Regions from separate parts of the Thalassotalea sp. PLHSN55 genome, predicted to be linked through region 2. Evidence: predicted binding sites of a transcription regulator. Region 2 holds the regulator's gene; each other region holds the start of a gene.
The links. Region 2 encodes FNR, which switches genes on or off when oxygen is low (the NO sensors DNR and NnrR bind a similar motif). Its sites were predicted from a motif close to TTGATCTAGATCAA; they were not measured.
Positions count from the first base shown of each region.

Region 1: ACRRSQ_RS08535 (TraR/DksA family transcriptional regulator) is a predicted target of FNR. The motif match lies at 1,490-1,503, and genes of this name have one in related genera.
Region 3: ACRRSQ_RS11250 (bacteriohemerythrin) is a predicted target of FNR. The motif match lies at 2,432-2,445, and genes of this name have one in related genera.

Region 1 covers NZ_JBPDIH010000003.1:632,079-636,920, reverse strand. Annotated here, with positions in the region: gene ACRRSQ_RS08550 (putative nucleotidyltransferase substrate binding domain-containing protein) at 1-90, shown strand, start outside; gene ACRRSQ_RS08545 (exonuclease domain-containing protein) at 95-787, shown strand; gene ACRRSQ_RS08540 (YdcH family protein) at 853-1,104, opposite strand; gene ACRRSQ_RS08535 (TraR/DksA family transcriptional regulator) at 1,115-1,429, opposite strand; gene acs (acetate--CoA ligase) at 1,825-3,723, shown strand; gene ACRRSQ_RS08525 (DcaP family trimeric outer membrane transporter) at 4,022-4,842, shown strand, end outside.
Region 2 covers NZ_JBPDIH010000012.1:64,886-69,727, forward strand. Annotated here, with positions in the region: gene ACRRSQ_RS18655 (heavy metal translocating P-type ATPase) at 1-1,692, shown strand, start outside; gene ccoS (cbb3-type cytochrome oxidase assembly protein CcoS) at 1,689-1,880, shown strand; gene ACRRSQ_RS18665 (sulfite exporter TauE/SafE family protein) at 1,873-2,547, shown strand; gene fnr (fumarate/nitrate reduction transcriptional regulator Fnr) at 2,593-3,312, shown strand; gene uspE (universal stress protein UspE) at 3,472-4,404, shown strand; gene pyrF (orotidine-5'-phosphate decarboxylase) at 4,499-4,842, opposite strand, start outside.
Region 3 covers NZ_JBPDIH010000005.1:56,253-61,094, forward strand. Annotated here, with positions in the region: partial or broken gene ACRRSQ_RS11240 (NapC/NirT family cytochrome c) at 1-473, opposite strand, end outside; gene ACRRSQ_RS11245 (cytochrome D1 domain-containing protein) at 561-2,189, opposite strand; gene ACRRSQ_RS11250 (bacteriohemerythrin) at 2,582-3,148, shown strand; gene ACRRSQ_RS11255 (HupE/UreJ family protein) at 3,508-4,479, opposite strand; gene ACRRSQ_RS11260 (peptidyl-prolyl cis-trans isomerase) at 4,484-4,842, opposite strand, start outside.

The DNA of each region.
Region 1 (4,842 bases), on a different contig from region 2:
AAAGACTTATCTAAATTAGAGCGAGAGCATTTAAAAGACGCATTTAAGGTGATTAAAACCATGCAAGATGCACGACAGTCGGCGTTTTAATGTGATGAATATTTTTGATCATTTTTTTGGCTATGAAGCAAAAAGAAAAAGGTTGCTAAAAAAAGTGCCTGAAGGGGCGCTACGTGACTTTCTTTCGGTGCCATTTCCCGACAAACACCAGCTTTTTGTTGATACGCCAATTCTGTCGGTTGATTTCGAAACTACTGGCTTACATGCAAAAAATGATAAATTACTGAGCATTGGCTGTGTCGATTTATTTGCCAATCGTATTCCGCTGCGTACCAGTTATCACCAAATAATTCGCACTAAAGGGCAACTCAAAGCTGACAATGTCACCATTCATCAAATCACCGATAGCCAAAAAGACCAAGGCCAATCGCTACAAGAAGTAGTGGAGGCGTTGCTAAAAGCGCTAACGGGAAAAGTGATGTTAGTACATTTTGCTCGCATTGAACGTGAATTTTTAAAACAAGCCTGTGTTGAGCTTTATGGTATTGCCCCTGTTTTTCCGATGATAGATACCTTAATGGTGGCAAAAAAGCGTTTAGACAATCGAGATGTTTCCTACGATCCGTCAGAGCTTCGCCTTTCTTCTTTACGCCATAACTATGAATTGCCTGAACATTTTGCCCATAATGCCCTAAACGATGCGATTGCCACTGCAGAGCTGTTAATGGCGCAGGTCAGTCGTATGCGTCAGCCGCATAAAGTGCGACTGGCGGATTTATTGTTGTAATTGAATAGCAAAAAAATCAGCAAGTGGGGGCTTTGCTGATTTTAATGTTTGCTGTGTGGTGAGTGTTAGGCTGATGCGGCTTCTTTTTTCAACATTACAAATAATTGGTCTTTTAAATTTAACCGTTTTAATTTGACACTTTCCAAATATTCGTCAGTGGTATTTTCTACTCCTTGCTCAATACGAAGCACTTCATGATCAACTTCATGGTATTGCTTGAATAATTTTGCAAAATGATTGTTATTCATTTTTAGGTGATGAATTTCATCATTAAACTCTGGAAACTCGTGGTGTAAATCATGCTTTTCTAATGCCATGTTGTAGCTCCTAAGATGCGCAATTAATGCAAATGTTGGTATAAGGTAAAACGTTCAAACGTTTTGGATCGATCATTTCTGCACAGCCAGTGCAAATGCCATACTGATCGTTCTCAAGTCGGTGTAACGCTTCTATAACTTGTTGTAATTCGACTTTCGCCTCATGATGAATCTCGTCAAGCACTTCATCATTTTCACTTTCGGTTGTTTGCTCGGAGAAGTCAGCTGAACGGCCTTTTTTAAAGTCAGCTTCTATTGCAGAAATGCGTTTTGATAACTGCAATTTCTTTTCGGTGAGTGTCGCTAAAATTTCTTCGTTGTGCATGTCTTCTTCCTTAATTCTTTTGTCCACAACTTCATTCTATGCCCCTTGTCTAGGAATACTTTGATCTAGCTTAAAAAAGCGAATTGAACTTTAAAATAACCCTTAGCCGTTATATGTGGTTACTACTGAACCTTGTTTGCAAGTATTGGCTTTATTTTTGATACAGACAATAGATACAAATAATGGGCAGTATTTTTATTGAACGAATATCATGGGGTGCAACAAAATTTGTCGTTAAGCTGTGTCATTATTTTAGTGATACAGCAAGGCGTTAAGCTTTTTTTGCAGTCTTAGACTTAGGTCTAATTCCCAGCTGTACAAATTTTGATTATTTTATTAGGTAATTTCAAAAAACTATTTATGAGCTGTAGTTTTTAGCAGCGGAGATGCAAATTATGAGTGAATCAGGTAAGTCTGATATTTTTTATCCAAGTGAAGAAGTAATCGCCCAAGCTAATGTGAGTGATTATGAAGCTATGTACAATTATTCAGTGAATGACCGTGAAGGTTTTTGGGCTGAACAAGCAGAAACATTAAGCTGGTATAAAAAATGGGACAGTGTGTTAGATGACAGCAACGCCCCATTTTATAAGTGGTTTGATGGTGGTGAAATCAATATTGTTCATAACGCAATTGACCGTCACTTAGAAAATGCTAATCGCAACAAAATGGCGATTATCTGGGAAGGCGAAAATGGTCAGGTTCGCAACTACTCATACAATGGTTTAAACCGTGAAGTTTGCCAATTTGCCAACGTATTAAAAAGCATGGGTGTTGAAAAAGGCGACATCGTTACCATTTACATGCCGCAAATTCCAGAATTGGTATTCGCTATGCTAGCTTGTGCCAAAATTGGTGCAATTCACTCGGTTGTTTATGGTGGTTTTAGTACAGAAGCACTTGCTTCACGTATTGACGATGCGCACTCTCGCGTTTTAATTACCGCTGATGGTGGCTGGCGCCGCGGTAAGCAAGTTGATTTAAAAGGCATTGCCGACGATGCTATGAAGCGTACGCCGTCAATTGAAGTGTGTATTTGTGTTAAAAATAACGGCTTAGACGTTGAAATGGAGCCGGCACGTGATTTTTGGTTACACGACTTAACAGCATTACCCATTGCTAGTTCAAAGTGTGATACCGAAAAAACTGAAGCTGAAGATCCACTATTTATTCTCTACACCTCAGGTACCACAGGTAAGCCAAAAGGTATGTTACATACCCATGGCGGTTACTCAGTTTATACTTCAACCACACACCGTATGGCGTTTGATATTAAACCGCAAGACAGATGGTGGTGTGCGGCTGATCCAGGTTGGATCACCGGTCACAGTTATATTGTTTACGGGCCACTAATTAATGGTGCAACTATCATGTTATATGAAGGTGCTCCTAACTACCCTTACCCGAACCGTTGGTGGCAAATTGTTGAAAAATACGGCATTAACATTTTATACACTTCGCCTACGGCGATCCGTGGCTTAATGCGCTTTGGTGACCGTTGGCCGAAGAAACACGACCTTTCAAGCTTGCGTTTATTAGGTAGTGTTGGTGAGCCAATTAACCCAGAAGCGTGGCGTTGGTACCATCATGTTATTGGTCAAGATAAGTGTCCGATTATTGATACTTGGTGGCAAACCGAAACCGGTGGTTTCATGATTTGTCCACTGCCTATCACGCCATTAAAACCAGGTTCGGCAACTAAGCCATTCTTTGGTAATGAAATGTCGATTATTGATGATGACGGTAACGAAGTTGGCACCGATGAAGAAGGTAAGCTAATTGTTAAAAACCCATGGCCGGGTATGGCGCGAACTATCTTCAAAGATAACGAGCGTTACGCAGACCTGTATTGGAGCCAAAAAGAAAATGGCGAGTGGCATTATTTAGCTGGCGACAGTGCAAAAATTGATGAAGACGGCTACATTTGGGTTATTGGCCGTATGGATGAAGTATTGAAAGTAAGTGGTTATCGCTTAGGTACTTCTGAAGTGGAAAGCGCCTTAGTAAGCCACCCGAAAGTAAGTGAAGCTGCGGCCGTTGGTTTGCCACACGAACTTAAAGGTAACGCCATTCATACTTACGTTATTTTGCAAGCGGGTGTTGAAGGTGATAAAGCGCTTGAGTCGGAATTACGTGCTCATGTTGGTAATGAAATGGGTAAAATCGCCATGCCAGAAGTGGTTGAGTTTGTTGATTCACTACCAAAAACACGCTCAGGTAAAATCATGCGCCGTGTATTAAAAGCACGTGCACTTGGTCAAGATGAAGGTGATTTAAGTACTTTAGAAGAGTAAGTAAATCATTAACGCTGAGGACGAAAGTCCTCAGCTAATTAATGAAATGTAAGCAAAGAAAAATAATAAATATATAAAGTAATACAACAAATTTTTAATAAAAATCAATAATAAAAGAGCGGTGCAAAGCACTTGCGATAACAATAAATAATAAAAAGCTATTCCAATAGCAGATAACGCAGACCGAATTAATACTTAGCAGTATTAGTACACACGAAATAACAGAAAACATAACAAGAAAAGCAAACAAGCCAAAAGGTATGGTGTGGTTTCCTGCGGCCAAAATTGAGGATATAACATGTTTACAGCAAAGAAAACTCTATTAGCGTGTAGTTTAATGGCATTAACGGGTGCAGCAAATGCTGGCTATACGATAAAAACAGGGGAAGATAGCGCCATCACTTTTGGTGGTTATATTAAAGTCGATACTCGTTATGTTGACGGAAATATACAAGCAACTGATTATTGGTATGGTGGTGGCACTGTGCTTTCTGAAGATGCTTCAAACTTTGGCATTGCCGCCAACGAAACGCGTTTTAATACTAAATATGTTCACGGTGACGTGACAGGTTTTATTGAAATGGATTTTTATGGTAGTGCGGTTTCTGGTGGTGGTAACGAGATCATTTCAAACTCTTCAAAACCTCGTTTACGTCACGCATTTATCAAATATAAAGATGTATTAGTGGGCCAATACTGGACCACGTTCCAAAACACCAGTGCACTTGCTGAAGCCGCAGATTTTGGTGGTCCGCTAGTTGCTTCTGCGTTTATTCGTCAAACACAAATCCGTTATACCAACGGTGGTTTGCAATTAGCTCTAGAAAACCCTGAAACGTATGGCGGTAATAATGTCGTTCAAGGTGGTTACCACAACGATAGTATGCCTGACGTTATTGGTAAATATACCTTTAGTGGTGACTGGGGTAACGTATCTGTTGCTGGTGTTGTTCGTCGTTTAGAGTCTATGACGGGCAATGAAGAAACAGCAGTTGGTTACGGTGTTTCAGGTCGCATTAAAACTTTCGGTAAAGATGATTTCCGTTTCCAACTTCACGGCGGTGAAGTGGGTCGTTATGTTGGCGTAACAGCATCTACAGATATGGTTGGTGAAGAAGT
Region 2 (4,842 bases):
GTTAATGCATTAAAAATAAAACGTTTATCTATGGATGTACCTGTTTCTATTGCTATTTCCTTAGCATTTTGTGCTTCCGTTTGGGCAACCGTAACTCAACAAGGAGAAGTGTATTTTGAATCAGTCTCTATGTTCACTTTTCTACTGCTTATCGGTAAATTTCTCGAGTTTCGAGCGCGTTCACGTGCCGCTGAAGTATCAGCAAATTTATTGAAACTTATGCCAATGACGGCTGTAAAAATTGTCGCAACAGACACTGGCGATGAAGAGCACTATATTGCGGCTAAAAACCTACAGGAAAATGATTTAGTTATTGTAAAGCCTGGTGAAACCGTGCCTGCAGATGGCACTATTTTACAAGGTAAAAGTCAGCTAAACGAGTCTATGCTTTCTGGAGAGCAGCTCCCCGTTAAGAAATCGATTGGTGAAAAAGTTTTTGCTGGTACCGTAAACGGTGATGGCAATTTAACTGTTGAAGTAAAGCAAATAAGTAGCCATTCATTTTTAAGCCAGCTGATTCGTTTAAGTGAACATTCTCAAGCTCATAAACCCAAAATTGCCAAATTATCAGATAAAATTGCCCAATATTTTGTTGCCGTTATTTTAGTTACCGCAATTTGTACCGCTCTTTATTGGCATCAACATATGCCAGAGGAAGCGTTTTGGATCACGCTATCTGTACTCGTCGCTACCTGCCCTTGCGCGTTGTCATTAGCAACACCTACCGCCTTAACTTGTGCAACCACACGGTTAAATAAAGACGGTATCATGATCAAATCAGCTCATGTAATGGAAACAATCCCAAAAATTTCAACCATGGCATTTGATAAAACAGGTACATTAACCAACGGCGAGTTTACCATTGTGCATGTCGATGTAATTGATGAACAATTTACAAAAGCACAATTGCTAGCAATTGCCGCAGCACTTGAATGTCATTCTCAACATCCATTAGCTAAACCGTTTAGCCAATATCGAGATTTTTCTTATCAGTGTGAAAAGCCAACGGTAGAGCCCGGTTGCGGGGTTTCGGGCCTAATTAACAATCAGAAATTTGCGATTGGTAAACCTACTTGGCTACTCAATAAAAGTGAACTGTCTCAATACGAAAACAAACAATGTTTACTGACTCAGGATGGACAAGTCATTGCATCGTTTACGTTACGTGATGATATTAGAGAAGATGCAAAAGACCTGCTCGATTATTTGACCAAGCAAAATATTAGTTCATTAATGTTATCTGGTGACAATGCGGCAGGTTGTCTCGCCGTAAAAGAAGCGCTTAACATTGCCACAACTCATAGTGGCTTAACCGCGCTTGATAAAATGGAATTGCTCAAAGAGCGACAAAAATCGCATACGGTTGCTATGGTAGGCGATGGTGTGAATGACACACCGGTATTCGGCGCTGCACATATCGCAATTGCAATGGGCAGCGGTACCGATATCGCCAAAAACGGCGCAGATGTTATTTTGTTGAATAATCAACTCGCTTCAATTGAACAATTGCAAAAAACCGCCATTAAAACTAAAAAAATTGTTTGGCAAAATTACCTTTGGGCATTTGGCTACAATGCCATAGTATTACCGCTTGCTGTAGCAGGATTTATTACGCCTTATATGGCGGTTATCGGCATGTCGTTAAGTTCAATACTTGTTATTACTAACTCGCTAAGGTTATTAAAAAAATGAGCATCATTTACGTTCTGATCCCTATTGCTATTTTATTAACAGCCCTCGGTATTTATTTATTTTTTTGGGCAGTAAAAACAGAGCAATTCGATGACTTAGAAAAGCAAGGCATGAGCATCTTGTTTGATGAAGAAGGTAAAGATAAAAAAGCCGCTGAATCCAAGCCTACCGAATCGAACAATGATTAACATGCCATTAGACTACCTATCAGCTTTCATTATCGGATTATTAGGCTCAGGTCACTGCATAGGCATGTGCGGTGGTATTAGCTCATTATTAACTTCAGCGATCCCTGGCGAAAAACCTAAAGCGTCTTTAGTTTTAGGGTATAACCTAGGCAGAATACTTTCCTATAGTCTAATTGGCGCTATTGTCGGTTTTACTAGTTCAATTGCCGTTAGAAATATAGGCGTGCCGGTAATTGGTTTACGCCTGATTTCCGGCGTATTTTTAGTATTACTTGGTTTATATATTGGCCAATGGCTTATGTGGATCAGTAAACTGGAAAAATTTGGCCAATTTATCTGGCGTTACTTATCACCATTAAGTAAACAAATCCTTCCAGTTGATAGCACAAATAAAGCGATTTTATTAGGCGCTATTTGGGGCTGGCTGCCCTGTGGTTTGGTTTATTCAACCTTAACCTGGGCATTAGCTAGCAATAGTGCTTTTTCGGGCGCATTTATCATGTTCTGCTTCGGATTAGGCACATTACCAGCGCTTTTAACGGTTTCATTTGGTTTTTTTAATATAAAAAACATCTTGAAAAATACATATTTTAGAAAAGCATTAGCATTAGTTACAATATTGTATGGAATTTTCACTATATCGTTTGCATATAGGCAATTGTTTTAATATGATCTTAGTCAATAAGTTTGATGCTAAGTTATTTAGGTAGTTATGCAAAATCGTCACTGTTCAGGTCAACAACACATTCATTGTCAAAACTGTAGTATCAGTGAGCTATGTCTACCTTTCTCCCTTAATGACAAAGAGTTGGACGTTTTAGATAAAATTATCGACCGTAAACGTCCTATCCATAAAGGTGAGCAAATTTTCCAAGATGGCGAAAAGATGCAAGCATTGTATGCTATTCGTTCAGGCACATTTAAAACTTTTACGGTAAATGAACAAGGTGAAGAGCAAATTACGGGCTTTCATTTAGCTGGTGATTTATTGGGGTTTGACGCGATTGCCGAATCAGAGCATCCTAGTTTTGCAAAAGCACTCGAAACATCAATGGTTTGTGAAATCCCCTACAACACGTTAGATACGTTATCTAACAGTATGCCGAAACTTAAAAAGCAAATTCTTCGTTTAATGAGTAATGAAATTCGCGAAGATCAAGAAATGCTTACACTGCTTAATCGTAAAAATGCTGAACAACGTTTAGCAACCTTTATTAGTGCATTAAGTGCGAGATACCACGATAGAGGCTTGTCGTCAGTTGAATTTCGTTTATCAATGACTAGAAGTGACATTGGTAACTATATTGGTTTAACCGTTGAAACAATTAGCCGTTTATTCAACCGTTTTCACAAAAGCGGTTTAATTAAAATCGACGGTAAACTTATTACCATTTTAGATATTACCAAACTCAATGAAGTTGCTGGCCTATAGGCTAGCAACCCACTGATTCCCCTTCCTAATTAAAATTTAAACACTTGTTTAATTATTTTCTAACTATCACTATAAACTTGATATAAAACAAAATACTATCATTTCTGGTAAGGCACTATTAAACTGTAATTAAGCGTTAATTTTTGCCAAGGTGAAATGATGGAAAAATATCAAAAAATTCTTGTAGTTATCGACCCAACCACAGATGAACAAAAAGCGCTAAAACGCGCGATAGAGCTTGCGAAAAAAACAGGCGCTAGCATTACTGCATTTTTATCTATCTTTGACTTTTCCTATGAAATGACCACAATGCTGTCAAAAGACGAGCGTGAAGTCATGAGACAATCTGTGATCACAGATAAACTACAATGGATTGACACTGCCATAGACGCACTAAATGACGGTAACCTCACTATTGAAAGCAAAGTGGTGTGGCACAACCGCCCTTTTGAGTCGATTATCAATGAAGTACTAGAGTATAACTTTGATATCGTTGTTAAAGGTACTCATCAACACGATAAACTCAAATCAGTAATATTTACACCAACAGATTGGCATTTATTACGTAAATGCCCTTGTCCGGTATTATTAGTTAAAGATCATTTATGGCCAGAAAATGGTAAAATTCTTGCAGCTATCAACGTAGGAAGTGATGAAGAAGAGCATCAGTTACTTAACGATAAAATCACTGAAGAATCCCTTAATTTATCTAAAATTATCAAAGCGCAAGTTCATCTAATTAACTCATTTCCGGGTACTCCGGTTAATATTGCCATTGAAATTCCTGAGTTTAACTCTTCTGAATACAATGATGCCATGCTCAAGCACCATCAAGAAGCGATGACAGAGCACGCTCAGCGCTTTAATATTGCTCCTGAGCGTGTATCCGTTGAAGAAGGCTTACCTGAAGACGTAATAGAAAATGCTGCCAACAAACTAGATGCAGAGCTCGTCGTACTTGGAACTGTAGGTAGAACAGGAATATCGGCGGCCTTTATTGGTAATACTGCAGAGCATGTTATTGATAGGTTAAATTGTGATGTATTAGCACTTAAACCAGAAGGTTACATTTCCCCGTTAGATTACGATTAAAAAATTAATATCGGATATTGGAAATCACATAAATAAAAAGCCTAACTACCGTAAGTAGTTAGGCTTTATATTTCTTATACGTTAATTTATTTAGTTATTTAGTTAGCGATTGATTAATCTGTTGTAAGACCGCATGTGGGTCATCAGCTTTGGTTATCGGACGGCCAATCACTAAATAGTCTACGCCAATATTTACTGCCTGCTCTGGAGTCATAATACGCTTTTGGTCGTCTACGTTACTACCTGCTGGGCGAATACCAGGAGTCACTAATTTAAAATCTTGTCCTAGGTCTGCTTTTAGCATTTCAGCCTCTTGAGCCGAACAAACAACACCATCTAAGCCCGCTTGCTTAGTGAGCGCCGCTAAATGTTTAACCTGCTCAGCAGGTGATTTAGTAATACCTAAACCTATCAAGTCACTTTCTTCCATACTGGTAA
Region 3 (4,842 bases), on a different contig from region 2:
GGTTTTTGAAATTCAGGGTTCATTGACTCAAAATTGTGACAGTTACGACATTCACGGGAGTCGGTTGTTTTCATATCTGACCATACGCTTTTTGCTAACTCTAAGCGATGTTCATTGAATTTTTCAGGTGTGTCTATTTTGCCGGTCAACCAATAAAACACTTCACGTGATGCTTTGATTTTACGAACAATTTTATGGATCCAAGGTCGAGGAACATGACAATCAGGACAACCTGCTCGAACACCTGTTCTGTTTGAATAGTGAATGGTAGGCGTATACTCTTGATATACATTGTCTTCCATTTCGTGACAGCCAATACAGAATTCTGTGGTATTGGTTGCTTCCATTCCGGTATTAAAGCCACCCCAAAAGATAATGCCTACAACGAAAAAAACTACAGCACCTGCGACTGTAGTGCCTAGCATAAGTCTTCTATTCCAAAAACTAGGTTTGTTTAAAGTGTTATTTGCCATAATTAACTCTAGCTATTTACTGCTTTAAAAAAAGCGGGCATGACACACGCCATGCCCGCACTTTGTCATTACTACAAAAGCTAATGATTAAGTTTTGTGGTTTATACGGTTGTAAACGTTAAACTTACCAGTTGGTGTAGTTAAACCTTTAATACGCGCTTTCTCTTTAAGAGTTTTTGCATCGTATACTACGATTTCACCAGTTGGGTTGCTGTTATCTTTACGGTTCCAAACAGATACCCAAACTTCAGAGCCATCTTCGTTGAATTCCATGTGAAGTGCAGCTTTACCTTCTTCTTCTGTTACACGGATAGTTTTAACAATTTCACGAGTTTTCTTATCGAATACTTGTACAGATTGTTGAATTTCTGGCTCAGGGTGTTTAAGTTGATCAGCCCATACATAGTCTGAAGTTTCGTGAGTACGGATGAATACACCAGCACCGTCAGTTTCAACTTCATAACATAGTTTCCATGCTTGGTCAGGGTGACCGATTGGATCGTTACCCCATACTGATACAAGCCCTACACCTAAGTGAGTAGTACCGCCAACAGGGCCACATTTTGAATCAACCCAGTTAGCACCAGGACCTGGATGTGGTAATGAGTCAACGTCAATCATTTTCTCAAGCTTGCCGTCTTTAGTATCAACTACCACCATTTTGTTTGATGCGTTAGCAGCAATTTGGAAGTAGCGACCTGAAGGGTCGAAGAAACCATCATGTAAGAATTCAGCCGATTCTATTGCGGTAATGTTTAAGTTGTCTAAGTCAGTGTAGTCAACTTGCAACATCTTACCGGTTTCTTTAACAGCTACGATAAACGCAGACTCGTTTGGCGCAGTGTAGATTGCAGCAACACGTGCTTCGTTAATGTATTCACCTTTGGTGTTGTAACCACGAGTAGAAACAACTTTAAGTGGATTAAGTGTTTCAGCATCCATAATTACAAAGTGAGCAGGCCAGTAACCACCAGCGATTACGTATTTACCGTCACCTGATACAGCGATATCACGTGCATCATATGCCATCTTAGTTTCAGCAACTAACATCTTGCCTGGTTTTTGCCATAAATCGATCTTGTTAACTTTACCGTCACGACCGATGGTGTACCAGAAACGACCTACATCTTTAGCATGATCTTTCTTGTGGTGCTCAGTACCTTTAATTACGTGTACCGCATAACCCGTATCGATATGATCGATGATTTCTTTTGTATCACCATCAACGATTGCCGCTTTACCCGCGTCACGTTCGATAACGACAAAGAAGTTTTTCCAGTTACGACCATGAACAGGTTTAGTTGGGTAATCTTTTGGAGCAACATACTGCTTAGTGTGAGAGCGCATTTGCTCTAAAGACATTTCCGGTGGTACCGGAGGAGTCATTTGAATAAATGTTGATAAATTAGCAATTTCTTCTTTTGTGAACAAATCGTCAAAGTTGTTCATACCGCCTTCAGTACCTAGAGCAATAATTTTCTCTAAACGCTTTTGGCCTTTTTTCAACATGTTTTCTGGCTCAAGGTTTTTACCCGTTGCACCTTTACGTAGTACACCGTGACAACCAGCACAACGTTGGAAGTAGTGTAATTGAGCTTTTTCAAAATCAGCTTTAGATAAAGTTGGCTCGGCAGCACTCACATTCATGCTAAGACCAGTAGCAGCAATACCAATAGCTAAACTAAGTGCTGATAATCCATGCTTAAGTGTTTTCATCGGTTAATCTCCAGATGTTATATTTACATTTTTTTATTTGCTGACAACATAACCAATTACAATTATCAGCAGAATTTTTCGCTAAACATGCGGAAATAAACTTTATAATTCAACCGCATAAATCTAACTTTACAGAAACCTGCTCCCTTCGCTTTCGATACACTCTTCTTACAAAGTTGTTAAAAAATGTTACCAAGTGCGTTGGAATGTGTTCACTATCTAAGAAAATGAGGTCGTACAACCTGACGCAGATCAAGTTTTGAAAAAAATAGTTGGAATTAAAGAAAGAGTTTGATCTAACGCAATAAATACCAGTGTTTTAATGACTGTTCACGTTTATTAGTATTAACATTAGCCCACTTAACACACTAAAAGCTTTTGGAATTACCTTTATGACACGTCGTATCAAAGCCCTAATTTACGCTGCAATTGTTTGCCTTGTTATTGTGGCAATCTTTCTAGGATTCTTGTCAGGCTTTGACAATGTAATTTCTTGGATACTTATTATTGCGCTGGTTTTAGTTTCTGTTCTTTACAAAAAGAATAAAAATAGTCATCAAATACAATGGAAAGATGAGTACAGCGTTGGTGTGCAAATTTTAGATGATGATCATAAAAAATTAGTGCAATTGCTAAACCAATTTACCACGGCATACGATTATGCAATGAGTGAAAGTTTCGAGCGCCAAGCGTTAGAAGACTTAGTTGACTACACTAAAACGCATTTTTCACGTGAAGAAAAAATAATGGAAGAAAACGATTATCCAGATATAGTGGCGCACAAAGAGCAACACAAAAAAATGATCGCGCAAGTCGAAACCTTCGTCGACTTGTACAATATTAAAGGGCATGACGCGCTCGATGAAGTAAGCACTTTCTTGTCAAAATGGTTAATCAATCACATTAACGGTACCGACAAACAATACACTAAACACTTAAACGATCGCGGCGTAGCTTAAACGAAAACTAGCGACAGAGAATACAAAACGCTTCCCGATATAAAGGCTAACTTAGGTAATAAGGTTAGCCTTTTTCTTTACTTTATTGTATTTTTACCTTCAATCATCAGCATTTAAAGCGATACAAAACAAGTCATTATAATGCATCACCTGTATGGCTGTAGGGGCTTAAGTTATGCTTTAAGCTTATAGTCTGTGCCTATAAACCTTTGAATTATTGCTAGGTGAGTAATTAATGCGCTTGGTATTAACGCGTTAAAAGCCATTATTCTCTAATTAAAAAATCAGGATAAAAAAAACCGCTCTTTGTTCAGAGCGGCTTTGATAATTTTAATGACTTTTAAATCGCTAATGCGTGATTAGAATACCGATAGGCGTTCTAAAAACCACATCATTGCAATAGTACCTGCACAGTAACTAACGGCCCAGCGAATCTGTTTTTCGGTAAGAATGTTTACCATAGAAATGAGCTTAAATACCGTCAGTAATACCGCTAAAAACATCAACTGACCAATTTCAACACCCACATTAAAGAAAATTAAGGCGGTAACTTTTTCTTGGGCTGGCAAACCGATTTCGGCAAGTACTGAGGCAAAACCAAAACCATGCAACAAACCAAAACTAGACGAAACCAATACCGGATAGCGCAGCGTTATGCTGTCTTTCTTCTGTTTAGCGATTTCTATTGCTAAGAAAATAATACTCAATGCAATTACCGCTTCTACTGGTGGAATATCTAAGGCAAACACACCGGTTGCCGCCATAATCAAGGTTACCGAGTGAGCTAGGGTAAAACCACTGATGGTCAGTAATAGTTTTCGACGTGTTGACGAAATGTACACCAAACACGCAACAAATAATAAGTGGTCTAAGCCCACTAAAATATGTTCGATACCCAAAATGGTGTAAGTTGATATTACATTTTCAGCCGCAATTTCACCTTCAACCTTAAAGCTTTGATTTTCTGCATTAAGTACGCGCGTAATTGTTTGGCCGTTTTCATCGACGATTCGCAATAATACGTCGTTGTTAGACATCAACAAGCCATCAATATTAATGGTTAGGCCATCAAGGTTATTTTCTCGTTCAATAACCCAATTTTCAATGAAAGCACCATTAACAAAGTTTTGTTTAACAGCCGTTACCGCTTTGGTACCTTCATCAAATACCACGTGTACACTTTTGCGCTTAGTACCTTGCGCCGGTACTTTCCAAATAACATCGTATTGCATGTTATCAAGCGCGGTAATATTTAACGACGCAGGACGCATATCTTCGGCAAAAGTTGTTAAACTAAGAAATAATAATCCTAAAGCAACTAATATTCTCATAACATTATCCTTGTGCTGGATTTGTACCAGATACTGCAATATCAATTTGATATTGCTCTAAAAGTTCTTTTTCATATTGCTTCTTAACAAGTTCATGCTTATCTTTTTGCCAATCTTCAATAACGATACTTTTAATACGGTCAAAGTCTTTAACTGCTTCCGCGTCACTCATAGAGATTTTGATAAAGTGCAAACCAAAACCCGATTCTACTGGACCAAACCATGTACCGTCTTTTGCTTTACCTAATTGCGCGAGGAACTCTTCACCAAATTGACGTCTAATATTTGATGCACTTGAATCTTCAACACTCGAAGGCAATAAAGTATTGTCACCTTCTGGTTGTTTACCTTGGGCAATGTTTT